4 regions of the Cytobacillus sp. GQ23 genome follow, and region 2 is predicted to be linked to each of the others. Evidence: riboswitches for the same ligand, from Rfam matches in the RefSeq annotation. Region 2 holds a riboswitch; each other region holds the start of a gene.
The links. Region 2 has a riboswitch for thiamine pyrophosphate ahead of AC6CHU_RS23260 (thiamine phosphate synthase). Riboswitches for the same ligand answer to the same signal wherever they lie in the genome.
Positions count from the first base shown of each region.

Region 1: it holds a riboswitch for thiamine pyrophosphate, as region 2 does, so the genes downstream of both, thiT (energy-coupled thiamine transporter ThiT) here and AC6CHU_RS23260 (thiamine phosphate synthase) in region 2, are expected to answer to the same signal.
Region 3: it holds a riboswitch for thiamine pyrophosphate, as region 2 does, so the genes downstream of both, AC6CHU_RS12980 (ABC transporter substrate-binding protein) here and AC6CHU_RS23260 (thiamine phosphate synthase) in region 2, are expected to answer to the same signal.
Region 4: it holds a riboswitch for thiamine pyrophosphate, as region 2 does, so the genes downstream of both, AC6CHU_RS13805 (YkoF family thiamine/hydroxymethylpyrimidine-binding protein) here and AC6CHU_RS23260 (thiamine phosphate synthase) in region 2, are expected to answer to the same signal.

Region 1 is NZ_JCAXER010000024.1:67,856-75,763, forward strand. Features, by position in the region: gene qoxB (cytochrome aa3 quinol oxidase subunit I) at 1-942, shown strand, start outside; gene qoxC (cytochrome aa3 quinol oxidase subunit III) at 932-1,537, shown strand; gene qoxD (cytochrome aa3 quinol oxidase subunit IV) at 1,538-1,843, shown strand; gene AC6CHU_RS19215 (hypothetical protein) at 1,944-2,183, opposite strand; gene AC6CHU_RS19220 (hypothetical protein) at 2,306-2,575, opposite strand; gene AC6CHU_RS19225 (nucleotidyltransferase) at 2,697-3,038, opposite strand; gene AC6CHU_RS19230 (nucleotidyltransferase domain-containing protein) at 3,035-3,409, opposite strand; gene thiT (energy-coupled thiamine transporter ThiT) at 3,589-4,188, opposite strand; TPP riboswitch at 4,254-4,356, opposite strand; gene AC6CHU_RS19240 (MATE family efflux transporter) at 4,409-5,749, opposite strand; gene AC6CHU_RS19245 (AAA family ATPase) at 6,039-7,769, shown strand.
Region 2 is NZ_JCAXER010000037.1:10,837-18,744, reverse strand. Features, by position in the region: gene AC6CHU_RS23295 (hypothetical protein) at 1-93, opposite strand, end outside; gene AC6CHU_RS23290 (VOC family protein) at 220-597, shown strand; gene AC6CHU_RS23285 (VOC family protein) at 646-1,149, opposite strand; gene AC6CHU_RS23280 (MoeB/ThiF family adenylyltransferase) at 1,277-2,296, opposite strand; gene AC6CHU_RS23275 (thiazole synthase) at 2,293-3,060, opposite strand; gene thiS (sulfur carrier protein ThiS) at 3,062-3,265, opposite strand; gene thiO (glycine oxidase ThiO) at 3,262-4,401, opposite strand; gene AC6CHU_RS23260 (thiamine phosphate synthase) at 4,401-5,009, opposite strand; TPP riboswitch at 5,095-5,205, opposite strand; gene thiC (phosphomethylpyrimidine synthase ThiC) at 5,228-7,012, opposite strand; TPP riboswitch at 7,139-7,253, opposite strand; gene AC6CHU_RS23250 (hypothetical protein) at 7,464-7,700, opposite strand; gene AC6CHU_RS23245 (bifunctional metallophosphatase/5'-nucleotidase) at 7,843-7,908, shown strand, end outside.
Region 3 is NZ_JCAXER010000014.1:17,935-25,842, forward strand. Features, by position in the region: gene AC6CHU_RS12955 (glycoside hydrolase family 13 protein) at 1-758, opposite strand, end outside; gene treP (PTS system trehalose-specific EIIBC component) at 845-2,251, opposite strand; gene tatA (twin-arginine translocase TatA/TatE family subunit) at 2,523-2,696, opposite strand; gene AC6CHU_RS12970 (NAD-dependent deacylase) at 2,807-3,529, opposite strand; gene AC6CHU_RS12975 (YkvA family protein) at 3,678-4,091, shown strand; TPP riboswitch at 4,169-4,277, shown strand; gene AC6CHU_RS12980 (ABC transporter substrate-binding protein) at 4,388-5,386, shown strand; gene AC6CHU_RS12985 (thiamine-binding protein) at 5,401-5,694, shown strand; gene AC6CHU_RS12990 (ABC transporter permease) at 5,691-6,458, shown strand; gene AC6CHU_RS12995 (ABC transporter ATP-binding protein) at 6,455-7,189, shown strand; gene AC6CHU_RS13000 (TatD family hydrolase) at 7,201-7,908, shown strand, end outside.
Region 4 is NZ_JCAXER010000015.1:36,337-44,244, forward strand. Features, by position in the region: gene AC6CHU_RS13770 (DUF445 domain-containing protein) at 1-210, shown strand, start outside; gene AC6CHU_RS13775 (YlbF/YmcA family competence regulator) at 317-667, shown strand; gene AC6CHU_RS13780 (D-glycero-alpha-D-manno-heptose-1,7-bisphosphate 7-phosphatase) at 796-1,320, shown strand; gene AC6CHU_RS13785 (alpha/beta-type small acid-soluble spore protein) at 1,370-1,570, opposite strand; gene AC6CHU_RS13790 (energy-coupling factor transporter transmembrane component T family protein) at 1,813-2,592, opposite strand; gene AC6CHU_RS13795 (ABC transporter ATP-binding protein) at 2,579-4,279, opposite strand; gene AC6CHU_RS13800 (ECF transporter S component) at 4,263-4,859, opposite strand; gene AC6CHU_RS13805 (YkoF family thiamine/hydroxymethylpyrimidine-binding protein) at 4,861-5,466, opposite strand; TPP riboswitch at 5,738-5,839, opposite strand; gene AC6CHU_RS13810 (Cof-type HAD-IIB family hydrolase) at 6,069-6,935, shown strand; gene AC6CHU_RS13815 (coproporphyrinogen III oxidase) at 7,164-7,908, shown strand, end outside.

The DNA.
Region 1 (7,908 bases), on a different contig from region 2:
ATCACGACAATGGCAATAGCCATACCGACCGGAGTTAAGATGTTCAACTGGCTGTTTACGATGCGGAAAGGCCGCATTAAAATTACTTCTGCCATGCTTTGGGCACTTGCATTTGTCCCATGCTTCGTTATCGGCGGGGTTACCGGTGTCATGCTGGCAATGGGTGCAGCAGATTACCAGTATCACAATACATTATTCCTTGTTGCCCACTTCCACTATGTATTAATTCCGGGTGTAGTATTTGCGGTATTCGCCGGTCTTTACTACTGGTGGCCAAAAATGTTCGGCTTCATGCTGAATGAAAGAATCGGCAAATGGCATTTCTGGCTGTTTGTAATCGGCTTTAACGTAACATTCATGCCTATGTTCTTCCTTGGTTTAAACGGAGCTGTAAGACGTGCATACACGTACTCTGCCGAGTCTGGTTTTGCACCTCTATTCATGCTTTCAGCCATTGGTTCAATCGTTCTGGCAGCCGGATTCGCGGTATTCTGCTACAACATTTACTGGAGCATCCGCTATGCAGACAGAAATATTTCAAGCGACCCATGGGATGCTAGAACATTAGAATGGTCTACTGCATCGCCTGTTCAATTCTATAACTTTGCTAAACTGCCGGAAGTCAAATCCCTTGATCCATTCTGGCACATGAAGAAAAAGAATGAAGGCTTAACGTTATATGACAGTGAAATTGAAGAGATTCATATGCCAAGCAATTCTTGGCTGCCGATTTATATGGGTGTCATCTTTGGCATCGCAGGCTTCCTCCTTGTATTTGAATGGCACATTGGTGCAGCAGTCGCTGCGATCGGCATTTTCGCCGGTTTAATCATCCGTTCATTCGATTACAATGAAGGCTTCCATGTTAAAAAAGATGAAATCCATCGAATTGAAAATGCGTGGAGAAAAACAGAAGGAGAGGTGCACGATCATGTCAGCTAAAGTGGATACTTCCCTGCCCCTTGAATATCAGACTGAGCAGGACCGCATGAATATTCTCGGCTTCTGGGTTTTCCTTGGCGCTGAAATCGTTCTATTTGCCACTCTGTTCGGAGTATACGGTGTATTATATGAACGCTTTGCTGGAGGACCAACACATAAGGATATCTTTGTCATCAAGGATGTCATGATTCAGACAGTCCTCCTTTTAACAAGCAGCTTTACAATGGGCATCGCCATTTTTGAAATGCGCCGCCATAACCTGAAAGGGCTAATCACCTGGCTGGTGATTACCCTTGCTCTTGGCGCAGGCTTCCTGTTCATGGAAATCAATGAATTTGTCCATTATGCCCATGAAGGCGCAACGATGCAAACTAGTGCGTTCCTTTCGAGCTTATTCGTTTTGCTTGGAACACACGGTGCCCACGTTACATTGGGTATTGGCTGGGCTACTATGGTTATTATCCAGCTTTTAAAAAGAGGCCTTACCCCTACTACAGCAAGAAAAACGTTTATTATCGGCCTTTACTGGCATTTCCTTGATGTAGTCTGGATCTTTATCTTCACATTTGTTTATCTGAAAGGACTGGTGGCTTAAATGGAACATCATCAATCAAAAAGCTTCCCGATAAGCCATGTCATTGGATTTATTGTTTCTCTTGTGCTGACTTTTGCAGCAGCAGGAATTGCTTTATATACAAACCTCTCTTTTAAAGTGATTATGTGGATCATTGGCTCCCTGGCTGTCGTTCAGGCAGGAATGCAGCTGTTCATGTTCATGCACTTAAGAGAAGGTGAAGACGGCAAGACAAACTTAGTCAATATGATTTATGCGGTATTTATGGTTATTGTTATTGTAGTGGGTTCTATCTGGGTCTTAACTTCTGGACACGCTGCACATTAAATCAGCACATGCCCATCCTCCCAAAGCACCTTTACCTCGAGGGTGCAGGCGCTGGAGCAAGACAGTACAAAAAAACCGGTCTCCCCGTTGGAGGCCGGTTTTATTTGTATTGTCTGATTCCCTTGCTTCCCTTTGTCATTTCTTCCATCACATTGATAAAAAACCCGAATCCGAACAGCAGCATAGACGAAACCATAATACTTAAACCGATGGATAATACATACTCACCAGTGATACCGCTTACAAAAAAGCTTGAAATAAAAACAATAAATCCTATTACAATACCTGCTGCTGTACTATTTCGGAAAAAATGCAAAACGCGCTGCTGTTGAATTGTCATATTTTCATCCCCTTTTATTTAATATTCTAACTATGTTCACAAATTTGTCAAACTTTTTGTCACGAATTTGTCAAAATTATTTTTCAATAAAAAACGCCCTGCATAGGCTGCAGAGCGTTTTTCTACTGATATAGGTTTTTAATGTTCTCCAAATCTTCCTTTAGACTGCAAATTTCCTGACGGGTCAGCATAAGCGGCATTTGATCGTAAAGTGTAATTATTTGCCCTCCCTCATCTTCTTCATGAAGGGTAAGATAATTATACAGAGTTTCACATTGATGTTTGTTGAGGACCGACTGGGTATTGAAGCTTTTTACTTTTTGAATCTCAAAAGCACTGGTTTCCGCATCAAATACGCCAGTTATGATATTTCCCTGCAAAGTATTGGACAAGGTCTTCACTCCCCTTTTTTGAGTAATATACCCATTATTCAGAAGCAATTTCCTAATATATCAAAAAAACTTTGGAAATATCATTTAATTATAATTATATTCTGCAGCATAGTAATCAGATTTACTTTTTACCTAAAGTAAACCCTTCAAATAGCCTCCCGCCAAAGGGTTCAAGCACTTTATCAATCAGGATAACTATCTTTTCAATGTTATTTGTTTTATAAAACGAATCAAATGCTTCAACGAATTCGTCTGCAAGTTCTTTGTCGTGGTGAACTAATGAACGAACAAGCCATTTAGATGATCCAATCCATTTACGATTACTGCGAAGTATGAACTCACCCACTAACTCCCCGAGTTTACTTGCAATAAAAATTCCTTCTCCTCTGTTTTGGCATCCGATTAAATCATCTAGTGCATCTGTGATGAAATATCTCTTCAAATCGATGGTTTTTTTGATCATGCTTTTGGTCCTTGTTCCAGCAGTTCTTTCGCTTCTTTCTTTATGCCTGCTATAAGACCTGTATCTTTTAGTATCTTCCCTTCACTAACCATTCTTGGCATAGAAGGTTTTGCTTCTTTACAATCACTTTCAAAAAAGAAACGATAAGACGTTAAATTATGTACAAATAGTTCAATATTCCAGCCAAACTCAATGACCGATTCACGATAAGAAGAAACTAAATTATCATCAAAAATGACAAGATCTAAATCAGATGTTTCAGTTGCTTGTCCACGAACAACACTCCCAGCCAATAAAGCTCCCTGACAATTTGGAAAATGTCTTTCAACAAATTGGACGGCAGCTTCTATTGGTTCAGGTCTTTTTTTCATTTTATTTACTCCCTTATAAAGAATCTCACTCACAAACTATAATATTACATGAATTTTCCAAATATCTTGAATTGGAAAGTTTAATCCATTTGACAATAAAAAAGCAGACCAATCACTATGTAAATTAGTCTGCTGAATAAAGCTCTTATCGAATTCGTGGAAATATATCAAAGGAGTTATCAGGAGGCACTTTTGTGAGATTGAAGGCCTTCATCCGATTTTTGAATAATTAATCTTGGTGCCGACGAAATAATGAACACGGCCGCGATTGAGCAGAGAATGGCCGCTCCAAGCATGGTAGCCCCGTTAGCCAGGAAGGAAAAAAGAACCGGCGACATCCCTTTTGGCGCATAGCTTCCGAAGAAAAGAACACCTGCTATAAAATGCCAGAAATACCGGGCGAAGCTTCCGATAAATACTGCCACGACTACCCAGCCAAGCGCTTTCTTCCTGCTGCCGGTGCGCAGCTGATTTTGAATAACACGATAAAACAAGCCGGCAAAACCGATACAAGCAAATGCAACAAAATACTCAATAAATGCCTGAAGCGGAGTGGCAATCCAGGCATCTCCCATGGCGATCTGCAGTATCCCCCATAAGAGTCCTGCAATAAAGCTGACTTTAAATCCTCTTCTAAAGGCCAGAATAAAAATCGGAATCATCGCCACAGATATAGAAATGGATGGCGACAGCTTGATGGATGGCAGAAGATCAAGAATGATAGCGAATGCTGCAAAAAATGAAGCCTCTATCATTGCGATTAAGCTTAATTTCTTCATAAAAAAATCCCCCTTTAGTCTCGAGACGATACCCCAAGGGAGAATAAGCAGACAGAATAGTGCAACTGCCTTTTATTCCACATTCCTGCGCTAGCATTAACTAACAGGTTCAAAGGGTCAGAACAGCGGGCTGTTCACTCTCAGCGATATGCTCCCCTTGTGGCACGTTATTGAATTATTCGCTTTTAGTATATATGAAAGAATTAATGGTGAAAAGAAATTACTCCTCCTCTCCAAAAATATTTTGTTTATCCCACTTGCCTTTTCGATAATACATAAAGGCAATAACACTGCTAATGCCAAAACTGATCCCCATTCCTGCTGCAATTCCCTTATCCCCTATATACTTTGAAAATAGATAAGTTAAAGGATATCGGAGGATCCAGAATGAAATGATATTGAGGATAAGAACTTGAAACATGGCGCCTGAGGCTCTTACCACACCATTCAATACAAAATTAATGCCCAGGAGAGGATAGAAAAAAGCAATGATTTTCAAATATTCAGTGCCATAGTGTACTGATTCTTTATCCTGTATAAACAGGTGCACCCCATACTCTGCAAATAGGAACGTCCCCAAAGCAATGATAAACATGATGGCAAGATTGTAGAGGACTCCGTACAACGCTATTTGATGTACCCGTTCCCATCGATTTCCTCCTATATTTTGACCAGCCATACTATTGACTGCAGTCCCCAATGCCATGGCAGGAAGCATTATGATACTGTCGATCCGCTGTGCTGCACCAAACCCTGCAACGACGTCACTCCCAAAAGAAGTAACGACAGACATAATAGCCATAACGCCAGCCGATATGACAGTCATTTGGAGTCCTGAAGGAATGCCAAGCTTGAAGATCAGCACGGCCTCCTCTTTGTAAGGCCAAGATGGAATTGTAAAAGGCGCCAGCTTTTTGCGGAGTATGAATATCATGCCGATCATAAAGGCGACTCCCTGTGAAAGGATGGTTGCATAGGCGGCCCCATCAATGCCAAGCTGAAATACTGATATAAAAAGAGGATCGAGAATTGCATTTAACACGACAGCTATCAGCACAAAGTACAGGGGGCTTTTGCTGTCTCCGAGTGCTCTTAGTACAGTTCCTATAAAGTTATACCCGAATAAAAACAAAATACCAATGAAGTTAATCTGCAAATACGATGCAGCCTCTCCGGCCATTACGGCAGGTGTGCCCATGAAGGCCAGAATTCTTTCCGCAAGCAGGAATCCGGCTATTCCAAGAACAACCGACAAAATGGTCTGTATGACGGTAAAGGCATTTAAATAACGCTTAAGCCCCTCTGCCTGATCTCCGCCTTTTTGCTGGGATAGAATCGTTAATGCCGCATTGTTTATTCCAATGATAAATGAAAGTACTGTAAAGATTACAGTGCCTGAAATTGCAACAGCCCCCAATGCATCAGCTCCCAGCAGATTCCCAACCCACAGACTATCAATAAATTGATAGGAAACCTGCAGGAGATTAGTGAGCATTATGGGAGTTGAGAACAACAAGAGCTGTTTAAAAATATTTCCTTTTGTAAAGTCCTGCTGAGCCATTTTAACACCTTTTTCCCCTATATATTTCAATATTTTTATCAACAGAAATCGCTTATCCGCTTTTATTATTCACTATTTCACATTCAGTTTCCAATAAAATGGTTTGTACTAGACTTCCCCCCTGTCACATATCTTTCACATTTATTAACCCTTTGAACGCTGTTGTAGCACACTTTCTAATAAAGGATATTATTTTTCCATAATTTACAATGTTTAAAAAGAGTTAAACCCTTTTATTAACAATTTTAATTTCTTATAATGTAGGTATGTTCAATGAGGAGGGAATTGGTTGAAATCACTTTTAAAGAAGCCTTCGACGATTATAACTATTGCATTGGTAGTCACGGTGATTTTGGCGGCGGTTATTTGGACCGTACAAGCAGGAAATAAGGATGTGACAGTCCCGTTTTCTTCTGTGGAAAAAATTATTGCCTCCCAGGATGGAAAGATTGTTACAGTACAGGAATATAAAAATGGGAAACTGCTGATCACAGCTCCTGATGGCGAGTACATCTCTCATGTGCCTCCCAACAGTGATATGGTTGATAAATTAGTAGAAACCTATAATATTCAATATACATTCGCAGCCACAGGGCCCTATACACCTTGGATACTTGGCGGCATAGTCCTTTTGTTCATTGCCATAGGAATTTACCTGTTTAAGTCAGGAAAAGGCGGAATGGGCGCAACAAATACAATGAAGCAAAGTGTATCCAAGCCTAAAGCCCTTCCTGCCATTTCGCTTGAAGATGTAGGCGGAATTCAAGATGAAATGAAAGAGGAAATTATGCAGACTCTTTCGATTTTAAAAGAACCGGAGCGCTCATTAAAAATGGGCATTAAGCCTCCGAAAGGGATTCTTTTATACGGACCTCCCGGAACGGGAAAAACATTGCTGGCTCAGGCAATCGCCAAGGAATTGGGAGCCACATTTTTCTCAACAAGCGGTTCCGGGTTTAATGAATTATTTGTCGGTGTAGGAGCATCCCGAGTCAGAAACCTTTTCCAAAATGCCAGGAAGTATTCTCCTGCTGTCGTCTTTATTGACGAAGTAGATGCACTTGCAGGACGAAGAAAGCAGCATGGCGGAGAAGAAAGTGAAAAAACGTTAACTGAACTGCTGGTCCAGCTGGACGGCGGACACTCCAATGACGGAATATTATTTATTGCCGCCACGAACCGGAAGGATATGCTTGACGAAGCCTTCCTTCGTCCTGGACGGATTGACTTTTCTTTCAATGTCCCTCTTCCTGATACTAAGGGCCGGAGAGAGATCATAAATATTCATACACGAAATAGGCTGCTGGCTGAAGATGTCATGACAACTCTTGGCGATCTGGCAGAAAGCACTTCCGGTTTTTCAGGTGCTGATCTTCATTCCCTGTTCGAAACGGCAAGCCGCAGAGCTGTCCGGAACGGCCAGGAGATTATCTCAAAAGAAGATTTGGATTATGCGCTTGACCGCACTATCCTGGGAACCACCACCCGGGCTTTACAGGATGCCGGAACGAAGCAGCGGGTTGCCATTCATGAAGCTGGCCATGCTTTAGTGGCTGCTTTAACAAAACCGGGTTCCGTCCGGAAAGCAACCATCATTCCGCGTGGCGAAGCACTTGGGTATGTAGCTCCTATTCAAAAAGAACTTCATTTATCAACAACAAGTGAACTTCTTGACCAGGTAGCCATGATTCTCGCTGGCGGGGTAGCAGAACGAATGATACTTGGCGAACACAGCATTGGGGTAAGCGGCGATGTTAAACAAGCGAAGCATATCATCGAGCAAATGGTTGATACGGGGTTACTTGATAACGGATTTGAGCTTACTTTCAACAAAGGCCAAAAAGAAGCCAAAATGCAGGATCTTTTCCAGAAAGCATTGGAAAGATGCGAGTTAATTATTGCGAATCACCAGCCGCAATTTAAAGTCCTGGTAGAGGCCCTTCTTGAGAAGGAAACACTCGAAGGCAGTGAAGTACAGGAAATTGCAGGAGAATTAAAAACTGAATTGGTCATAGCGTAATGTGAAACCGGTCCTCTGAGGGCCGGTTTTTTTATGATAATAGGACATCGGAAATATATTAGGGTAATGTTAAGGATGCCAATTATTTTGAATACAAAAGTAAATAAATGCTTTTATATAAAGGATTCTTCCTCTCTTT
Region 2 (7,908 bases):
GGAGGAGACCTCCGGAAGCCCCAAGTTCTCGTATAAAGGCGGAAATCGATGATGAACAGGAGGATCGGTAAACCGTATGGAATCTATGTACATAACCCCTCTCCTCTCAATGTTTACAGTAATTATCCCCAATTAGAAGCGGATTAACGCGGAATTGTATTTTCCGGTATGGGCTGATAAAATCCTTATGATAAAAGTTGAAAAAAGGAGTTATTTATTATGATTAATAAAATTGGCAAAGTCACAGTATATGTTGAGGACCAGGAGCAGGCAAAAGACTTTTGGCTGAATAAAATGGGGTTTGTGCTCAAGCTCGAGCAGCCTATGGGCCCAAATGCATCCTGGATTGAAGTGGGACCAAGCGATGATGAATTTACAACTCTGGTACTTTATTCAAAGGCAGCGATGGAACAGCAAAATCCGTCTGCAGTTGCCCACCCATCCATCCTATTCAGCACAAATGATATTGAATCTGCCTATGAACAAATGAAACAGAATGGCGTGGAAGTTGAAGATATGCTAAAGATGCCTTTTGGAACGATGTTTACATTTAAAGACCAGGATGGAAACAGCTACTTATTGAGAGAGGATAAGTAATACTAAAGAAGACCTGTCCTTAAAAATGTTAAGTGGACAGGCCTTTTTTTATCCTTCAAATGCTTTCTTCAAAGTATTCAAATCAATCTTTTTCTCCATTTGAAGCAATGCCTTCATTACTCGCTCGCTTTTTTCAGAATCATGGCTGCTGATCATTTCGCCTAACTCTGCAGGTACAATTTGCCATGATACCCCAAATTGATCCTTAAGCCAGCCGCATGCCTGTGCCTTCATGTCCCCGCCTTCGCTGAGCTTTTCCCAATAGTAGTCTATTTCTTCTTGACTCTCACAATTGACAATTAAAGATATAGCCTCATTAAACTTAAACTTCGGCCCGCCATTCAGTGCCGTAAACTCCTGTCCCTCCAGCTGAAATTTCACAGTCATAACCTTTCCCTCTGGCGCGCCGCTATGTTCGTTCCTTTCATTTCCATAGCGGGTAATCTGGATGATAGCTGAGTTCTTAAAAATTGAAGTATAAAAGCTTGCTGCCTCTTCAGCTTCTGTGTTGAACCATAAATTTGGCATGATTTTTTGGATTTTATGTTTCATGCTATCAACTCCTGATATAATCTTCTTCTTTCCCATTTTAGCCTATTTTTCAGTTTAATATTTAACGGGATTATTATTTGCCTAATAATCAATAAAGCCTGCCGCTCTAGCGACAGGCACAAATCCTTTATCCCAGAAAACGATGATACAGGTTCTTTGCCTGGAGAATGTCTTTTACCCCATGCACCAGCACTCTTCCATCCTTAAATACAACCACTCTGGCTTCATCGACCGAAAATGAGAGTAAATAGGGATTGCTCTCTACACTGATCCCTTGAGCTGCCAGCGATTTCCCCAGATACGCAACATCTACAGCCTGCAGAGCTGAAGGCCGGATCTGAACGGTATCCCGTCCGCAAAGCAGAGCTGTTTTAGTCTGGTTTCTATAGTCCAGGAATGGATAAACTGGCTTAGCTCCGCATGATTCACACTGCGGATTTTTTAAGGAGGAAACATTAACATAACTAAATTGATTTTTCCATATATCAAAAGAAACAAGTGTCCCGCGCACGGAATCAAAGTCTTCTGCCAATATCTTTAATGCTTCAGCAGACTGTTGTGCCGCAACCATTTGAATAGCCGGCTGAATCACACCAGCGGTATCGCAAGTGGCTCCTCCTAATGGCAATTTATCCATGAGGCAATGCAGGCAGGGTGATTCCCCAGGCAGAATGGTATAGCTTAAACCATAGCTCCCCACACAGCCTCCATATATCCAGGGAATCCGGTACTTTTGAGAAATATCATTGATCAGGAAGCGAATATCAAAATTATCAGTTGAATCAACAATTACATCAACACCCTCAATCAGCTCTTCCATTTCCTGTACACCTACATCCATAATACGAGGGATAATTTTGACCTCAGAATTAATGGCTTTCAGGCGTTTAGCTGCTGCGATCGCTTTTGGCACTTTTCGGATTGCATCTTCTTCACAATAAAGCTGCTGGCGCTGCAGGTTACTCCATTCCACATAATCCCGATCTGCAATGGTTAATTGGCCGATGCCTGCCCGTGTGAGCGTTTCTGCATTTGCAGCACCTAATGCACCAGCTCCTATAATCAGGGCGTGTTTTTCCATTAGCTTTAGCTGTCCTTCTTTACCAATCGGAGAAAATAACATTTGGCGGGAGTATCGCTCCTTCAACTAAAGACCGTTCCTTCCACCGGACTGCTTGCTGCTGCATAACGTTTTTTAGGCATCCGTCCTGCTTCATACCCCAGTCTTCCTGCTTCGATAGCGAGTTTCATAGCTTTTGCCATTTTTACAGGATCATCGGCAGAGGAAACAGCCGTATTTAATAACACTCCATCTGCACCCAGCTCCATTGCCAATGCTGCATCTGCCGGGCTCCCAATTCCGGCATCCACAATAATCGGCACAGCAGCCTGCTCTGTAATAAATTGAAGATTAATAGGATTAATGATTCCCTGCCCTGACCCAATTGGCGAAGCACATGGCATGACTGCATGGCAGCCTAGTTCTTCAAGCTTTCGCGCAAGGACGACATCATCAGAAGTATAAGGAAGGACAATAAATCCCTCGTCCAATAGAATCTCCGCTGCTCTTATTGTTTCAATTGGATTTGGAAGAAGCGTTTTGCTGCATCCAATTACCTCAACCTTAATCATGTCACAGAGCCCGGAAGCTTTGGATAGCCTTGCTATTCGGACAGCCTCCTCAGCTGTACTCGCTCCTGCCGTATTAGGGAGTAATTTATATTTTTTTAAATCCAGCTTTTCTAAAAAGTTGGGCTGGTTTGCTTCGAAAATGTTCATACGGCGTACGGCAAACGTAAGCACCTCTGTTTCTGAAGCTTCCACAGCTTCCTTTTGCACATCAAAGTTTGGATATTTTCCTGTCCCAAGCAGCAGCCTGGAGCTAAATTCATACGGTCCAATTTTCAACATATCATCCGCCTCCTACAAAGTGTACAATTTCGATTCGATCCCCATCTGATAAAACCGTTTCAGCATACGCAGATTTGTCCAAAATATGCTGGTTTAACTCGACAATGACTACCTTTTTTTCCAAATGAAAGTGCTCGAGCAAAAGTGAAACTGATTGAACTGACTTCGGCAGCAGCACAGCATCACCATTAATGACAATATTCATATAACCACCCCTTTTGACGATTGGTCTAAATATTCAAGGCGGGACAGCTCAAACGGGTTAGGCTTCTCCGTCCTGCCTTCGAGGATGTCTGCCATCAGCTCTCCTGTTGCCGGAGCGAGGAGGATCCCATTGCGGAAATGCCCCGCTGCAATATATAACCCATCAATGACTGGATGTTGTCCCAAAAAAGGCTGCCCATCAGCCGATTGCGGGCGAATTCCTGTCCAGGCTCGTTCCCATTCTGCATTCGCGATATCCGGCACCAGGTTTTGAGCCTTTTCCATCAGCTGGGAAATACCCTCAACGGTCACCTTTTCATCAAATGAGTTTGCTTTAACCGTTGCCCCAACTACCAGCCTTCCGGATTGCTTGGGAACGATATAACATCCGTGTGAAAAGATCGTCCCTTGTACAAGCGTTTTATCAGCCTTGACCGAGAAGCACTCGCCTTTAACCGGAATAATGGGCAGCACAAGGCCCGTTCTTTCAAGAATCTCCCTGCTCCAGGCACCGGAAGCAACGATAACGGAATCAGCCAGAAATTCTCCCTGGCTGGTTCTAACCCCATACACCCTTTCACCTTTTAAAATAAAATCTGTTACCTGTGTATACTCAAAAATTTCTGCGCCGAGGGTCATTGAAGCTTTTGCAAAGGCAAGGGATAATTCATATGCCTGTACCTGTCCATCATTCGGTATATACATCGCACCCCTTAATTTGGCTGATACGAATGGTTCACGTTTAATCAGGTCATCAATGGAAAACCATTCGGCATCCTCTCCCGCTTTTTGCTGGCTTTCTACTAATCTTTTTAAACTCATCTCCTCTGCAATATTATCTGCCACTCTATATACACCCTTATTTTGATAGCCGATATGCACTTGTGATAACTCTTCCAGTTCAGGAATCAGGGTCCGGTACATGGAGCGGCTTTTGCATGCGAGCTGGAACAGCGGGCCGTCTTCGGTCAGTTCCGTTTGCGCTCCTAAAATTCCAGCAGCCGCCCCGGAAGCCTTACCAGCTATTTTTCCCTTATCCAAAACAGCCACTTTATACCCTCTTTTTGCCAGTTGAAAAGCAATGGAGCTGCCATTAATGCCTCCGCCGATTATAACGGCGTCAAACCTTTTCCTCATCATATCCCCTCCTCATTTAACATTTTTGAAAAGAGCTTTGCTGCCTCCGCAGGCTCCTTTGCCTGCAATATCCCTGACATGACAGCAATGCCATCTGCCCCTGCCTCCAGGACTTCAAGTACGTTCTCTGGTTTAATGCCTCCAATTGCCAATACCGGAATGTCTACTGCCTTTTTTAGAGCCTCCAAAGACCCCGTGCCCCTTGGCGGGATTCCCTTCTTGGAGTCTGTTTCGAATATATGCCCATACAGGAGATAATCAGCCCCCTGTTTGGCAGCCTCTTCAGCAGCCTCAAGTGAATGTACAGAACAGCCGACAGGTACATCCGGAAAACGCATTTTTACAATATCAGCCGGCAGACTGTGATAAGCAAGATGCACACCCGCTTTAAACGCCCAGGCAACATCGGCGCGATCATTTATAATGATTTTTCTAACTGGAATACCCTTTTTAAGAAGGTGCTCTGCTGCTTCATATAACTCCCTTGATGTTCGATGTTTTTCCCTTAAATGAAAGCGATCCGTAAAGGGTTCAAGTTCAACTGCCATTTCAGCGAAGGCCACTGGAGATAGCTTTCCATCAGATATAACATGCAGCTGTTTTTTCATAGCAGTCGCCCCTAAGTTTTTTAGATTTTTTTGCAATAAAAAACCACCTTCTAAATAGAAAGCGGGGGTATGAGCCATAGAATTCAGACCCGATCCTCCACTTCCCTACGCTGGTATTTTAGCCAGATCAGGTTCCAAGGGTCTTAAAGCCTTTGCTTTAATCTCAGCCTTCAAACAGGCACCCCCAGCGGATATCATTCTATTAAACTATAAAAAGACTACTGATAAATGTTTCCACCGGCCTTATTAAATTCCTCAGCTTTTTCTTCCATGCCCTTCTGTATCGATTCGCTGGTTCCAATCTGATGCTCTTTTGCATAATTCCGGATATCCTGCGAAATTCTCATGCTGCAGAATTTTGGCCCGCACATGGAGCAGAAATGAGCGGTTTTTGCCCCTTCAGCCGGAAGGGTTTCATCATGGAATTCCAATGCCCGCTCAGGATCCAATGAGAGGTTGAATTGATCTCTCCAGCGGAATTCAAAACGGGCTTTTGACAGGGCATCGTCCCTTTTTTGCGCACCAGGATGCCCCTTTGCCAAATCTGCTGCATGAGCGGCAATTTTATACGTAATGACGCCTTCACGCACATCGTCTCTATTTGGCAAACCCAAATGTTCTTTAGGGGTGACATAGCAAAGCATCGCTGTTCCATACCAGCCTATCATGGCAGCCCCGATGGCAGAGGTAATATGATCATAGCCCGGAGCTATATCTGTCGTAAGAGGCCCAAGCGTGTAGAATGGTGCTTCTTTACAGATTTCCAATTGCTTATCCATATTCTCCTTGATTAAATGCATGGGAACATGGCCGGGTCCCTCGACCATTACCTGCACATCGTGATCCCAGGCAATTTTCGTCAGCTCACCAAGTGTTTCGAGCTCCGCAAACTGAGCCTCGTCATTTGCATCTGCAATCGATCCCGGCCGGAGTCCATCCCCTAAGGAGAAGGCCACATCATAAGCTTTCATGATTTCGCAGATTTCTTCAAAGTGTGTATATAAAAAGTTCTCTTTATGATGGTGCAGACACCATTGGGCCATGATGGACCCGCCTCTGGACACAATTCCAGTCAGCCTTTTGGCAGTAAGCGGTACATAACGCAAAAGGACACCTGCATGTATTGTAAAATAATCAACACCCTGCTCTGCCTGTTCGATTAACGTATCCCTATACACTTCCCATGTGAGGTCCTCAGCAATTCCATTCACCTTCTCCAAAGCTTGATATATCGGCACCGTCCCAACAGGAACAGCAGAATTTCTGATAATCCATTCACGTGTTGTGTGAATATTTTTGCCAGTTGATAGATCCATAATTGTATCTGCTCCCCAGCGTGTGGCCCATGTCATCTTCTCAACCTCTTCTTCAATAGAAGATGAGACTGCTGAGTTTCCAATGTTCGCATTAATCTTCACATGGAAATTCCGTCCGATTATCATTGGCTCTGTCTCAGGATGATTGATATTAGAAGGAATAATGGCACGTCCTCTCGCTACTTCGGACCGAACAAATTCCGGTTCCATATTTTCCCGAATAGCTATAAACTCCATCTCCGGTGTTATGATCCCTTTTTTTGCATAGTGAAGCTGGGTGACATTTTTCCCTTTTATTGCTTTCAGTGGCTTGCGGGATAGACATGGAAAAAGTTTATGATTAGCACGCGGATCATCTTCATTAAGGTAGCCGTTGTCCTCGGGCTTTATTTTCCGCCCATCATATTCTTCTACATCTTCGCGTTCTTGAATCCACCGGCTTCTTATAGGAGGAAGCCCTTTTTTTAGATTTGCCGTATGCTGAGGGTCTGTATAAGGGCCGCTCGTATCATAGACGCGAACCGGCTCATTTACTTGCTGACCAAAACTTCCGGTGGTGGGACTTAATTCTATCTCACGCATCGGAACCTTTATGTCAGGTCTCGATCCTTCCACATAGATTTTCCTGCTGCCAGTAAAGCTCGACATAATAGAAATACTTTCATGATTTAATGAACTTGCAGTCATTGTTATCTCTCCCTTATTCAAAAATATAGGGACGAGACCTGGAACCGGGAAGTGCCGGATATGTAAAAAAGCCGGTCCACATAATGATGGACCGGCTTAACCGCAGATGTCTTTGCACAAAGAAACTTTTGCACATTCTAACTTCCCCACGCTGGTATAATCCAGATCAGGTCCAAAGAGTCAAGAAACTTTAGCGCGTTTCTCTCTCAGCCCAAGCTATTGGGCACCCCTAGTTATTACTATTTAATTCTACTTTAGTATACATAATTCAGAAAACAAATAAAAGGTATTTCTGCAAACGTGAATCAAAAAGCTTTCACCTTTTCACGCATGGATCCTTCTCCTAAATGCCCTGCGGCATTTCTGATTAGACATTCAAATTCTAAAAAAAACATAAAAACGCCTGACATAAGCAGACGTTTTTCCATAAATTTAAGATGTGCAGCATCATTTAATTCTCTTCTGAACCCCCTTCGTTCATATCCAGATTCTCTTCACCCTGTGGAGATTCTTCATTCATTCCGGGATCCTGCATTTCACTATCTTCCTTATTGTTTTCATCCATTTGATTATCTTCCAATTCTACATCTTCGGTTTCCGGCGGCGGCTCCTGCTCATCTGTTCCGCACCCTGCCAACAATAATCCTGCACCTAATGGGACTGAAAGCAAAAGCTTCTTATAATTCATGTGTTTTCATCTCCTTTGGCAGTATTATGTTTCTTTAAGACCTTACCCTTTTGGCAGGATTACAAACTTGACATCCTATCATCCGATTAAATTCCTGATTCAGGCAAATACTAACCCTGCCACAACTACTGGAGGACGAAGAATGAAAATGCTTTTCTCCCTTATATTATTTAGCATCCTGGGAATGCCTTTATACAGCGGACAGCAT
Region 3 (7,908 bases), on a different contig from region 2:
GTCATAACATCATACTTCGATAAGGCCTTTTCATTCATCTCCTGCAAGTATTCATGAATTTTTGGGCCATTTCGATAATACTTGCTGCCAGAAGCATACTTCTTCCCGGGCTTTGGTTCATCATCAGGGAGTCCCTCCACTTTGGAAATAAAGTTGACTACATCCATTCTGAACCCATCAATCCCTTTCTCAAGCCACCAGGTCATCATGTCGTATATTTCTTCTCTTAATTTTTGATTCTCCCAGTTTAGATCAGGCTGTTTTTTTGAGAACAGATGCAAATAATATTCTCCTGTACTTTCATCAAGCTCCCAGGCAGATCCGCCGAAATTACTGCCCCAGTTATTCGGCTCTTTTCCATCTTTTCCTTCACGCCATATATAGTAATCCCTATATGGATTATCCTTCGATTTCCTTGCTTCTGAAAACCAGATATGTTCATCTGAACTATGGTTTACCACCAGATCCATTATGAGTTTAATGCCTCTTTTATGCAGCTCGTCAAGAAGCAGTTCCCAATCCTTCATGGTGCCAAACTCTTCCATAATATCCTGATAATCACTGATATCGTAGCCATTATCATCATTTGGCGATTTATAAACCGGTGATAGCCAGACCACATCAATTCCGAGCTCTTTCAAATAATCCAGTCTTGAGATAATTCCCTGCAAATCTCCTATTCCATCTCCATTGCTGTCCATGAAGCTCCGAGGGTAGATTTGGTAAACTACACTTTCTTTCCACCAATGCTTCTTCATAATGCGACCTCCGGTATAATAAAATTTCGAGAAAGCCTAAAAATGGTGATACCATGGAATCATAGAACCCCATGGCATCTTCAAGTTTATTCGGCTTTTTTAAATTTTGAGAAAGCTAAAGTTAATAGAAACGGAACTATGAGTGCAATTCCCATTCCAATAAAGAAAGGAATCCAATTTTCCGCAAAGATGGAGAAGAACGCCGGCAATCCGCCTACACCTATTGACGGTGCCTTAACTCCATTAATAGTGATGAATATGCCAGCAATCGCCGACCCAATAATCGCTGCAAAGAACGGATACTTAAAGCGAAGATTTACCCCAAACATAGCCGGCTCGGTAACGCCCAGCCATGCTGATATTGAAGATGTAAGCGCAAGACCTTTCAGCTTTTCATTTCCTCTGCTAAGCAGCATCATGGCAAAAGCTGCGGAACCCTGTGCAATATTAGACAATGCAACCATAGGCCATAAAAACGTGCCGCCAATGCTGCCGATTAACTGCAAATCAACAGCAAGGAAAGTATGATGCATGCCAGTGATTACAAGCGGTGCATATAACCCCCCATAAATTAATCCTCCAAGTGCCGGAACAGCATCAAAGATTCCGACAACACCATTTGTAATCCAGCTGCCGATTGTAAAAGTAATTGGTCCAATGGCAATAAAAGAAAGAAATCCTGTTACTAATAATGCAATCGGTGCAACAGTCAGAAGCTGAAAAGCATCAGGAATTCTTTTTCTCAGGAATACTTCTATCTTAGCCAACACATATGAAGCAAATAATACCGGCAATACCTGACCCTGGTAACCTACTTTCTCAATTTCAAAACCAAATAAATTCCACTTTGGAACTTCCTCTGCAGCACCATAGCCCCATGCATTTAAAAGATCCGGGTGCACGAGCATCAAACCAAGCACAATACCCAGAAGCGGACTTCCGCCAAACCTGTTAACAGCACTCCATCCAATCAAACCGGGTAGGAATACGAAAGCAGTATTGGCAATCAGGTTAATGATCGCAGCCAGATCAGCCCAGTTTGTATAAACTTCAACAAACGACTTTTCATCAAAGAAAATACCTGGCGCAGTCATAATGTTGTTGATTCCCATCAGCAAACCAGCTGTTACGATAGCTGGCAGGATAGGAATAAAAATATCGGCAAGTGTTTTAATGCCGCGCTGCAAGGGATTTAAGTTTTCGGCAGCAGCACTTTTGGTCTCTTCCTTTGACGATTCGCCAATTCCGGTAGCCTCTGTCATTTCTTTATATACTTTATCAACGAGGCCTTGTCCGATTACAACCTGGAATTGTCCATTGGTGAAGAAGGACCCTTTCACTATATCAATATTTTCAAGTTTTTCTTTATTGACTTTGCCTTCATCTTTTAAGGCAAAACGCAGCCGTGTTACACAATGAGTGGCCGCAGCGATATTATCTTTGCCCCCGATAGCTTCTACGATTTGCTCTGCTGACTCTTTATTTGTAGCCATTCTTCGCTCTCCTCCTGTTACCGTTTTCAAATAAAAGAAAAAAACAGTTATAAGGTGCTTATTTATGGTCCTCAATTTTGATAAATATAAACCAAAGCAACTTGTATATACATGATCTGTTTACGCTTTCATTTTATCTTGTATATACATGTCAGTCAACTGTTTTTTCTTTTCCTTGTTTTATATACCCATTCACACCGTTTGGAAGCCATAAAAAAGAAAAACCGGCTTTGAGACCAATCGTCTGCAAAGCCGGTTCTAAACCGGTAGGCTATTTTCTTTTATCATCGTCATCATCTTTAGTGAGATCACGAGTAGATTTCTTAAATTCCTTTAAAGTTTCCCCGAATGCTCTCCCTATTTCGGGAAGTTTTTTAGGCCCAAAAATAATAAGAGCCAGAACGAGGATGAGAATTAAGCCTGGAATTCCGATGTTTGATAACATGCTGAACACTCCTTATATATCATATCGCTTGAAGCGGTAGTAATCATGTTCACTGTCTATTATAGGGGACTTGCTCAAAAAATCATAGTACGAGACTTATTATAAGATACTCATTCTCCCGCTGTTAAAAGGCCATCTAGTTCTTCGAGTACGTCACCAATTTTGCGGTCATGGATTACTTCATCTGCATAAAAGTCAAAATCAGTGGGTTCCATATTAATTATCACCAGTTTTGCTCCGTTTTGTTTCGCTATCAGCGGAAACTGATTTGCCGGGGTCACAGTCAAGGATGATCCCAGTACAATAAATAGTTCTGCCTTGTCTGATTCATCTGCCGCAAAATCTAATGCCTGCTCCGGCAGCATTTCTCCAAACAGAACTACTGAAGGACGAAGCATTCCCCCGCAATTACATTGAGTATGCCCATGCAAATAACCCTCGCTTGGGAACACTTCTTTACATTCCTGGCAGTGGAGTGTCTGCAGATTACCATGAAGCTCTGATACATTTTTACTGCCAGCAAGCCGATGAAATCCATCAACGTTTTGAGTTATAATACTCTTTATCATGCCTCTCTTTTCCCAATCAGCAAGAATATAATGGCCTTTATGAGGATTACACTCTTTCAGTCCGATTACCCTGTGCCGATAAAAATCTATAAATTCATTCACATTTTGATTTAATGCTTCCGTACTGGCAATTTTTCCAGGATCTTTCCCGTTCCATAATCCATTGTTGGCTGACCTGAAATCAGGCAGCCCGCTTTCCGTTGACATCCCTGCTCCAGTTAGTATTACTGTATATTTTGATTCCTTCAGCCATTTTTCAATCATAAATACCAGCTCCCACTAAATATATTGATACAGCTTAATGCTTATTTCCATTTTTTTCTTCAGGTTAAATGTTTATGTCATGTCACGTATGCGGTAAATAATAGAATTATAACTGTTTACCCGAATTATCAATATAGGAGTGATGGCTATGCCTGAAATAGAAACGAAAGACTATAAGGATGGCTATAAAAAATTTTCTTCCAGGGCAAAACGCTACGCAGAGGATCCCGAAAAAACGAAAGGACTGCTAAAAAAGGCGACACTTAAAGCAGATAAAAACAAATCCTCATTAAATGATATATGGGAAAAGTTTCAGCTGCTTATTGATTTAGTCAGGGCATGGTCAAAAGGTGATTACCGGCATATCTCCAAAAAATCAATTATCTTTATTATTGCTTCCATTCTATACTTTGTTTCCCCTATCGACCTGGTTCCAGACTTTTTAATTGGAATGGGGATTTTGGATGACGCAGCAGTACTGGGCTTTGCCGTCAGTCAAATATCAGGGGAGCTTGAGAAATTCAAAACCTGGAAAGACAGCAGGACAATTGAAATGAAATAAATTTCAAATGCTGTCCTTTTTTATATTGTCTGCTATAATAATGATGGAAAGTATTCATGTCTGTTAAAATTATATAGCAAGAAATGTAGGGGAACCGGTGTGCCGGTTGAGACTTCATCCTTAAGATGCTGACCCTTTGAACCTGATCTGGCTAATACCGGCGTAGGGAACATATTCTTAAACATCATAAATGTTTTTTTATATGCGTCCCGGTATTATGCCGGGGCGTTTTTTAATTTTCAGGGCAGACTAATACCCACTTTCCTTACTACATAAAAGCTTTTGGAGGTTTCATTATGAAAAAATGTATAGCTGCTATTTCTGCGCTTCTTCTGCTGCTTACCGGATGTGCCGGCAGCGGCCAGACTGGAAAAGAAGATGCAGGCAGCAAACAAGAATTGAAAAAGGTTACTGTCGTTCTGGATTGGACACCCAATACCAATCATACCGGCTTATACGCCGCAAAGGAAAAAGGCTATTTTAAAGAAGAAGGACTTGATGTCGAAATCATCATGCCAGGTGAGGCAGGAGCAGATCAATTGACCGCATCAGGCAAGGCAGATTTCGGTGTCAGCTATCAGGAAAGCATTACGGAAGCGCGGGTACAGGGTGTGCCACTGGTTTCAATAGCTGCTGTCATTCAGCACAATACTTCCGGTTTTGCATCCCCTGCTGAAAAAAATATTAAATCGCCGAAAGATTTTGAAGGAAAAACTTATGGCGGCTGGGGGGCACCTGTAGAAAAATCAGTAATTGACTCTCTAATGAAAAAGGAAAATGCTGATGTCGATAAAGTGTCAATTGTGAACATGGGAGATGCAGACTTTTTTACAGCCGTTAAAAGAGATATAGACTTCGCATGGATTTATTACGGATGGACAGGTGTAGAAGCTGAGCTTCGAGGGGAAAAGATTAATATGGTCTACCTTACAGACTACTCTGATAAACTGGATTACTACACGCCTGTACTGGCAACTAGTGAAAAAATGATTGCAGATGATCCGGAGACTGTCAAAGCATTTGTAAAAGCAGCAGCCAAAGGATATGAATTTGCAATCAACGAACCTGGCGAAGCAGCTGATATTTTGTTAAAGCATGCTCCTGACCTTGACAGTGACTTGGTCAAAAAGAGCCAGGAGTGGCTATCTCCGCGCTATCAGGATGATGCTTCCAGATGGGGAGAACAAAAGCTTGAAGTCTGGGAAAACTATGCACACTGGATGCATGAAAATGGTCTTTTAGAAAAAGAATTAGATGCCGGCAAAGCATTTACAAATGACTTCCTGCCGGAATAAGGGGAGTTTATAAAATGGCAAACGCACTTGTAAGCATTCAAATCATACCAAAAACAAAAGATGGGGAAAATGTTATACCATATGTTGATGAAGCAATCAGTGTCATTCAGCAATCGGGTGTTAAATACGAAGTTCATCCCCTGGAAACAACGATGGAAGGCGATTTAGAACATTTATTAAAAATCATTGCTGACATGAACAGAAAAATGATTGAAAAAGGAAGCAGCAATGTCATTTCACAGGTTAAGATCCTATATCAGCCTGCTGGAATTCAAATGAGTGATTTAACGGAGAAGTACCGTTCATGATCAGTGCAGTCAGAAAAGGATGGAGGCCGGCAGCGGTTCTCCTTCTTTTATTCATTTTTTGGGAGCTGGCGGTGAATCTGGCAGATGTCCCATCTTGGCTGCTTCCTCCCCCGACAGACATTATTCAGGAGGCGTTTTTAGGCTGGGAGGGCTTCCGCCTGCATCTTCAATCGACAATCCTGCTTTCACTATGGGGATTTGGCATAGGCACTGTCATTGGATTACTAACAGCTGTGATACTGCATTTATTGCCTTTTATTAGGGAGTCTGTTTACCCGCTTCTTATCCTTTCTCAAAATGTGCCAATAATTGTTCTGGCTCCTTTACTGGTTGTATGGTTCGGATTTGGCATACTGCCAAAGCTTATTGTCATTACGCTGGTATGCTTCTTCCCGATTACTGTTGCAGCATTGGATGGTTTTCGGCAAACACCGGGAGAACTCAGGCATTATATGCTGATGGCAGGGGCGAGCAGCGGACAGCTATTTTGGAAGCTGGAGCTCCCCCATTCCCTTCCATCTTTATTTTCAGGCCTAAAAATCTCTGCAACCTATAGTGTGATGGGTGCTGTCATATCTGAATGGCTTGGAGCTAAAGCCGGAATAGGGGTTTATATGACCCTAGCCTCTTCCTCATTTCGGACAGACCGTGTTTTTGTAGCCATTTTTGCGATTATGCTGTTAAGTTTGCTCCTTTTTGGAGCCATTTTACTGGCTGAACGTTTGCTTATTAAATGGAAGTCCCAGGAGAGTGGCAGGAAATGATACAATTATCGGTTAATTCTATATCGAAAAGTTTTGATTCCAATCAAGTATTAAACAATTTAAGCTTTCAAGTAAATGAAGGTGAATTTGTTTCGATTCTTGGTCCATCCGGCAGCGGAAAAAGCACTATATTCAACCTGATTGGCGGTATGCTCCTGCCAGATGAAGGTTCCATTAAGCTTGGGAATACAGAAATCAGCGGAAAACGCGGTTCAATTAGCTATATGCCCCAGACACCTTCCCTGATGCCATGGAGAACCATCCTCCAGAATGTTAAGCTTGGCCAGGAAATTATGGGAAAAGCCGATCCGGAAACGGCCAGAAACATGCTTCAAAAAGCAGGACTCGGCGACTATGAAAATGCATATCCTCATGAATTGTCGGGAGGAATGAAACAAAGGGCTGCCTTTATCCGGGCATTATTGAGCCCGCAGCCGATCATATTGCTGGATGAACCTTTTTCAGCTTTAGACGAGCTCACCCGCCATGATATGCAAAAATGGCTTCTTGATATTTGGAACGAGCATAAACCGACAATCCTGTTTGTAACACATAATATTGAAGAAGCCCTTTACTTGTCTGATCGAATTTTGGTCCTGAGCAGTAAGCCTGCTAAAGTAATGAATGAATATGTGGTACCCTTTAACAGGCCAAGGGTGGAGGAACTTCTTCTCAATGAGGAATTCCTTGCCTGCAAAAGAAGTATCCATCATGCGCTGAAAAACCATTAGGAGGCAGGAGCATGGATAAATATATTGATTCCCATATTCACCTTGATAAATATAGTCATATGGATTTAGAAAGAATGTTTAATGAGCTGCCATTTCAGCTATCCCTTGTAACAGTTTCAAGCGATTTAGCCTCCTGTAAACGAAACCTTGCTCTTTCGGAAATTTATCCTTTTGTTAAACCTGCCTTTGGTTTTCATCCTGAACAGGCACTGCCCAGTGATCATGAAATTTCAGAGCTTTTCAGCTGGATGAAGATTCACAAAGAGCAAATGGCTGCTGTTGGCGAGGTTGGCCTTCCATACTATTTAAAATCTGAAGGAGTAAAGCAGCTTGGCGGGTATATTGAACTTCTCGAAGAATTCATTAAGCTTGCAAAAGAATGGGATAAGCCTATTGCCCTTCATGCAATTTATGATGATGCACCGACTGTATGCAATTTATTGGAAAAGCACTCAATTAAAAAGGCTCATTTCCACTGGTTTAAAGGTGACACCGCAGCCATAAGCAGGCTGGTTTCAAATGGATATTATATCTCCTTTACACCTGATATTGTGTACGAAAAAGAAATACAGCTCCTTGTACGGGATTTCCCTATCGATAAATTGATGGCCGAAACAGACGGTCCATGGGAATTTGATGGCCCTTTTAAAAACAAACCTGCCCATCCGGCCATGATGGCCCATTCGATCAGTGTCTTTGCTGAACTAAAAGAAATTACT
Region 4 (7,908 bases), on a different contig from region 2:
TGGCTCTCAGGCAAGACAGAAATGGTTATGGAACGGCTTCGTCTCGCAGAAGTTGTCCGGGAACAGGTCAGCAATTTTTCAGTCGAAAGATTAGAAGATATGGTCTTTTCTATAATCAAAAGCGAGTTAGCCATGATTACAAATTTAGGTTTCCTGCTTGGGGGTATTATTGGTCTCGTACAGGGAATCATTGCTATATTGATTAATTAAAGGGTATCGCCTCGCGTTTACTGTCATAGTTTGTTATAGTGTAGTGGATGTTCGAAACGGAGAATGTATTGTCCATTTTGAACAAGTATCGGGAGGAGTGTTATTAATGGCAGTAAATTTATTTGATTCAGCCTACGAGTTAGAAAAAGCAGTGCGGGAGAGCGATGAATATAAAGCTCTAAAGCAAGCATATGATGATGTGAATGCAGATCCGTCTGCGAAAGCAATGTTTGATAACTTCCGCAAAATCCAGATGGAACTTCAGCAAAAGCAAATGATGGGCCAGGATATTACGCAGGAAGAAGTAGAACAGGCTCAAAAGACAGTCGCACTTGTACAGCAGCATGCCCAGATCTCAAAGCTTATGGAAGCAGAACAGCGCATGAGCATGATGATTGCAGAAATGAACAAAATCATCATGAAGCCTCTTGAAGAGCTTTATGGAGCGGCTGAATAATTTCATCAGAAAACTCCCGGATATTGATCCGGGAGTTTTTTTATAAGAAAAGATCATTTTTTCATATTAAACTAAACCAGGTTTGGGTACCTTTATGATAGATATTGATTAAAGAAGGGGGCAGTACATTGAATAAAGCCATTTTTCTTGACCGGGACGGCGTTTTGAATGAGGTTTTATCTGAAAGGGTAAAATTCGTTAACAAGCCTGAGCAGTTATATTTATTGGAAGGGGCAGCAGAAGCTGTGTCAGAACTGACCAAAGCCGGATATGAAATTTTCGTCGTGACCAATCAGGGCGGTGTGGGACTCGGCTTTCTGAAAGAAAGAGAGCTAAAGAAAATTCATGAAAGGCTGCAGGAGCTTGTTGCAGCCAAAGGCGGACATATTAAAGAGGTTGCCTATTGCCCTCATAAGCCGAAAGCAGGCTGTGAATGCCGGAAACCAAATGCAGGCATGCTTTTGGAATTGGCTGAAAGGCACCATCTTGATTTGGCTAAAAGCATTATGGTAGGCGATCATGAGCGGGACATTGAGGCAGGGAAGAAAGCCGGCTGTAAAACTGTTTTTATCGGCTCAGAGCAAACAAGTGCAGATATCCAGGCTTCATCACTTCTAGAGGCAGTAGAGGACATTTTAGAAATGCTTAAATAAAAGAGTAAAAGCCGCTTCCGCGAAAGGTGGAAACGGCTTGTTTAGAAGATTAGCGTGCTCCGCCAAGCTGCTGCTCAGCCATTTGCACAAGGCGCTTCGTAATTTCTCCGCCTACAGATCCATTTCCTCTTGAAGATGTTTCCGGGCCAAGGTTCACACCGAATTCTGTTGCAATTTCATACTTCATTTGATCAATTGCCTGACTGACTCCTGATACTAAAAGCTGATTAGAATTGCTGTTTCTTGCCATGTAAATCATCTCCTTGGTGTAGTTTTCTTGTTTGTTACAATTATAGCTTTAGGAGAGCAAATAAGATTTATTCATAGTTGTTTATGGTACTTTATGGTAATTTTTTGAATCTGCAAATGCGGGTATGGGACTGTGCGCATATAAATACGGGCTATTCGCACAAAAAAAATTTGTTGCGCACATAAAATGGCTTCTTCCGCACACAAAAAAGATTCTATCCGCACAGAAATCAAAATTGCCAGCTAAAGTTCGCCATTATAAAGCTGGAGAAACCCGAAAAGCCAAGAGATATAGGCACTGACCAATATTGCTCCTATAAAGAAGGCCAAACAAGCCCAATCTTTCCAGGAAACAGAGACTTTATGATAAAAATCCCGGTTTTTATCTCCGGTAAACCCTTTTGATTCCATTGCCATGGCTGTCCTCTCAGCTTTACGGATCGCTCCGGCAAGCAGGGGAACTGTATACCTCTTAAGCTCTGCCATTTTTTCCGGGAGTGTCCTGGCTTTGGGTACTCCCCTGATCCGGTGTGAACTTCTGATGATCTCGAATTCTTCTTTCATTAATGGCAGGAATCGATAGCCTGCCATGATTCCATATGCAAGCTTTGGAGAGAGCCGGCATTGCTGCATTAAACTGAGCAGAAATGCTGTCGGCTTTGTGGTTAAAATGAACAGAAGGGACAGAGAAGTAAAGCTTAACACCCTCATTCCAAGGGAAAGGGCACGCAGAAGGCCCTCCTCAGTCAATGTGAAGATCCCCCATGCCCATAATAGGGTTTCCCCTTCAATCGCTTTAGAAAAAATCAAAGCTGACCAAATATATATGACAGCCATGAAGATAAATGGCGAGAAAAGCAGAATCCATCTTTTGAATGAAACTCTTCCTAAAATAAAGGTGGCTGCTGCCGTTATCACTAAGGTCAGAAAAGGTGTAACCGGGTCAAAAAAAATCGATAGAAGTAATACACAGACTATCACAGTGAATGCTTTAATGCTTGGGTTTAATTCATGTAAGAACAAGTTTTTCCCTCCCTGCAATGGACCCGATATCATTCCTGAGTTTTTCAATGTATGGAACCTTTAAGGAAGCAGTCTTCAGAATGTCCTCTTTTTTCCATAATGCATCAGGCAAACCATCGTAAATCTTCTCTCCTTCTGAAAGAACAATCACTTTGTCCGCATATGAATGGATGATTTCCATGTCATGTGTGATCATCACCACGGATCCGCCGCTTTGGATCTTTGCTTCCATTAGCTTCATAAGCTCACCGCACGTCCTGGCATCCTGTCCAAAGGTCGGCTCATCGAGGAGGAGAAGATCCTGGTTATACACAAGCATCGATGCAACACTAAGCCGCCGTTTTTGCCCCTGGCTTAAGGAAAAGGGATGCATGTCAGCGCACCGCAGCAAGTCCACTTGAAGCAGTGCAGCCTGAACTGATTCTTTAATATCACCATCAGGAATCTGCTGTATTTTTAAACTGAATGCAATTTCATCATAGACAGAATCAGCAATAAATTGGTGTTCGGGGTTTTGAAAAACATAACCTAATTTCTGTCTTAGCTCCTGCTCCTTCCACTGGGAAAGGGGACTGTCATAAAAGAGAATATTGCCTTTGGAAGGAGTATAAAGTCCAGCCAAGAGTCTTGAAAGCGTTGTTTTTCCTGATCCATTTGAGCCGGCAATGGCCACAAATTCACCTTTTTTAACAGAAAAACTAATATCTTTTAGCAAATCTTTCCCAGCTTTATAAAAGGATAGATTCTCTGCGGATAGAATAATTTGTTCTTCAGGAGCTTGGTGATTTTTCTTCCTGTTATCTAAAACCTGAAGTGCACCAATGGGATTCTCAAATCCGGCGATTAATTTCTCATCAGTCAACGGAAGTTTTTCCCCTTTATAAATACCTGCTTTTTTCCCTGAAAGGCCTGCTTTTACCGAACTTGGCAGCCAGATGCCCTCAAGCAGAAATTCTTCTGCATATTGATTAAAGCATTCTTCAGTGCTTCCATTAAATAATAGTTCGCCTTCTCTGTTTAGGACTGCGCAGCGGTCGGTCAAATCAATCCAATCATCCAGCCTGTGTTCGATTATTAGAAGGGAGAATGATCTCTTCTCTTTAAGCTCTTTAATGATGCGGGTAAGTTCATAGCTTGAAGCCGGATCCAGGTTTGCTGTCGGTTCGTCTAAAATCAGGAGATCCGGTTTCAATGACAATACACATGCCAGTGCAAGCTTTTGCTTCTGGCCCCCGGAAAGGGTGTGAATTGGGGCATATTTATATGGCAAAAGATGAACAAGCTCCAATGCTTCATCAATCTTATTCCCGATTTCTTCATGCGGCGTTTTCAAATTCTCAAGTCCAAATGCCAGCTCATCCTCGACTGTGGTCATGCAAAATTGGCTTTCAGGGTCCTGAAACACAATTCCAATGTGCTGATTAATTTCACCAGGGCCGAATTCCTCCAGCCTCTTTCCTTTGAATGAAATGATCCCGTCCAATTCGCCATCTGCGGCCTCGGGATACAATTTATTTAAGCAGAAAGCAAGTGTGCTTTTTCCCGAGCCGCTGGGTCCCAATAATAGAACTGCTTCCCCTGCATTAAGGCTGAATTGCATATTTTTAAAAATGGGCTTTTTCACATCTTCATACCTGAATGTAAGCTGCTCTGTTTTTAATATGTTCTGTTTATGCTGTAATGCCATTTTCCGGTTTTCCCCTTTTCAGCTCTTTGCCAATAGGAAAGCTGTTTAATGCTCCGGTCTTTGCAAGGCTTTCGCTCAGCCATTTGCCCATCAAGCCTGCCAGTAAAGCACCGCTGACCATCCTTACACAAAACATCGCCATTACATAACCGGGTGAGAGGGCCGCATAGCCGGAAATGAAATAGCCCCAAATAAAGCTTGTAACAGAAGAGCCCATGCCGGCAGCAATTAAGACCCATGTCCGGTAATTATTCCATTTCGTGGCCGCAAAAACAGCTTCCGCTCCAATCCCCTGAATCATGCCCGACAGAATCAGGCGGGGACCGACAGCATTGCCGATCATGACTTCAATGGCTGCAGCGATGGTTTCCGATAAGAAAGCTGCCCCGGGTTTTCTGATTATGTACGCTGCGAGAATTGAAACAATAAACCAAATGCCAAAAATAAAATCATATCCAATTAAGCCGAACATTGCATATAGCACATTGCCAAATTGCATGAATATCAGGTATACAACTGCAAACACGACAGCGAGTACAGACAGGACAATGACTTCACGAAGCTTCCACTTTTCAAGCATATTATTCAGCCCCCTTTTTGGATGGGCTATTGGCAGACATATTCACCGTCATAACAATATGGGTGGAATTGCTTTTCTTACAGTTTTCAAAAGCGTCCTCCAGAGTTTTAAAAACAGAGTGTGCATCCCCGTCTAATCTTGAAGCATAATGCACCCCTTTTGTAAAAGTTCCCTGATTCATTGCAAGCTCGACCTGATCCATAATGACATTCATGTATTCAGGAATCCCCATCGGATAAAGGGCGAACTGGACCGCAACTTCCTGGCTGATACCTGCTGCTGATTCTTCATTTGCCAATTCCTCATTCTCAGCAAGATAAGCATCTCCTGCAGTATCACCAGGACATCCATTTGAAAAAGTTCCGTTAAATACTACATGGTCACCATGCTTAACAGCTTGAAGATAAATAGCTTTAACCACATCGAAAACATGAATGGACCTGCCTCGCACACAGGTGCTAACATCATCTGTTTCCATCCAAACCTTGCTCGTATCCACTTCTTTTAAAGCTGATAAAATAATATCCGCAAACCTGTCAGTCATGGGATAAATTGAAAATCTGCACCCTGTAATTTCACTGGTTCCACATAAAAAATTTTCCTGCATTTTGCCATCCTCCTAGTATTAATGAAAAGTTTTTTTCGTAAGGTTTGCTGCTGTTTTTTGAATTACTTACTGTGTTGATAGTATCGACAGGTGCAAGGCTCCTTCGGGAGCATATGTGCAAGCACACCGCCTGCCCGCGATTCGCTGGGAAATCAACGACAATATACATGAGCCAAAAACAACAAATTTTACAAAAACAGCCTGGTTAAAATAAAAAAACTGCATTCCCAATAGGAAATGCAGTTGAATGTTATCAATACACTAAAATGATAGCCGTTCACCTGCACTTCCCCACGCTGGTATTATCCAGATCGGGTAATAAGAGTCAGAACGGATTGTTCTTCTCAGCCAAAAAGCTCCCCTAGTGCAAAACTTGGATATGCAGTTTTTAATGACTCCATCTTAATACGGAGAATCCAAATTGTAAATGACTATTTATAATTCTTTTATTCAAATAATCTATGAAAACAGTTAAACACCTTCACTAACACAGGCAATCAACGAAAAAATTTCTGCATTGTCCATGTCATGTTCTAATCCAGTCCCTCCCTTCATAAAAGTGTAATAGGACAATTTTACACCGAGAATAGGGGGCAAATCGGATGATATACAGAATGCTTGCTTTAAACATAGACGGAACACTACTCCAATCAAATGGAAGACTTCATAAATCAACAAAAGAAGCAATTGAATATGTGCAGCAAAAGGGAATTTATGTAACACTTGTCACATCCAGAAGCTTTCCTTCCGCGAAGAAAGTGGCTAAAGCATTGAAATCCAATTCTTTGCTGGTTACACACAGGGGGGCATATATTGCAGCTTCCCAGGAAAAGCCTATATTTGTAAAAAGGATTCAGGAAGATGAAACGTTTGAAATCGTGCGCCTGCTTGAAGGCTTTACCTGTCAAATCAGGCTGGTGCACGAAAAATATTCCCTTGCAAACAAAACGAAGCTTAATACCAATATGCTTGCAAAAACAGTTTTTACAACGGGTGATCCCATTTTTTATTCCCAGCAATTTGTGGATTCTTTAAGTGAGACTATTTTAGATGAGCCGGTTACGCCGCCGAAAATCGAAGTGTACTTTGAAGATAAGGAAGACCTTGAGGATGCTAAGACAGCCATTTGGGGCATGTTTGAAAATGTAGAAGTCTTAAAACTGAACGATCTGAGGATGGACATTGTTCCTGCAGGGGTCTCAAAACTGAATGGGCTTCTCTATTTATGTGAGCATCTTGGGATTTCCAGAAATCAAATGGTCGTCATAGGAGACTCTGAAGATGATCTGGAAATGATTGAAGCAGCAGGATTGGGTGTGGCAATGGGCAATGCTCCGGCAGAAGTAAAAAAAGCAGCGGACTGGCTGACGCGATCAAATGATCAGAACGGCGTAAGCTACATGGTTAAAGAACATTTCCGTAAACAGCATCCAATCGATTTCCTGAAGAAAATGAATCTATTAAAATAAAATTCAATGAATGAGAGCCCGATTAGTAATTCGGCTCTTTTTTTAGTTAGCGATAGTATAGAAACCATATCAGTAACCTATAGGATTCACTTTCCTGATATTGACCTTGTTTCCCCATTTATGTACACTAGAAGGAGTTTGCCAACATGAATAAATAGACTATGCAGCTGCCGTCATTGAGATAAAACACCGGCAGATTTATTATATTTTTAAAAAAAGGTGATCGATTTGAACATTTCAATTTTAGGCATACAGGATGAACGATTCCATCGGCCGCTTCGGCTGATAGGGAACCTCTTTTTTGAAGAATGTGAAGTGGTGCTTGGTGAGAATGATGCAGCAGATCTGATCATTTCTTTTCAAATTGAGCATGGAGAACGCATTAAAGCCGCTGCAGAGATTACTGATAAAAATAGCAATAAACTTACAGCTGATTTTGAAAAAGAGTTCATTCCGGCTGAGTCAGAAAAAGAGAATTTCAAACAAATCAAGAATGCAGTATCTCATGTATACCTGACTGTTTTGCAGGACTGGACGGGCATTACGCAGAAGTGGGGAATTCTGACTGGGGTACGTCCCACAAAATTGCTTCACCGTGCCATGCAGAATCAGACACCTCTTAAGGAAGCACATCAGCAGCTGAAGGAAGAGTACCTGATTACAGATGAGAAAATCCAGCTTATGCAGAATATTGTAGACCGGCAGCTCGCTGTCGTGCCGGATCTTTATGACTTGAAAAATGAGGTAAGCATATATATCGGCATTCCGTTCTGTCCGACAAAGTGCGCGTACTGTACTTTTCCTGCATATGCGATTAATGGCAGACAGGGTTCTGTCAACTCATTTCTTGGCGGCCTTCATTTTGAAATGCGCAAAATGGGAGAGTGGCTGAAAGAATATAATGTAAAAATTACCACTGTCTATTATGGCGGAGGGACTCCAACAAGCATTACAGCTGAAGAGATGGATATGC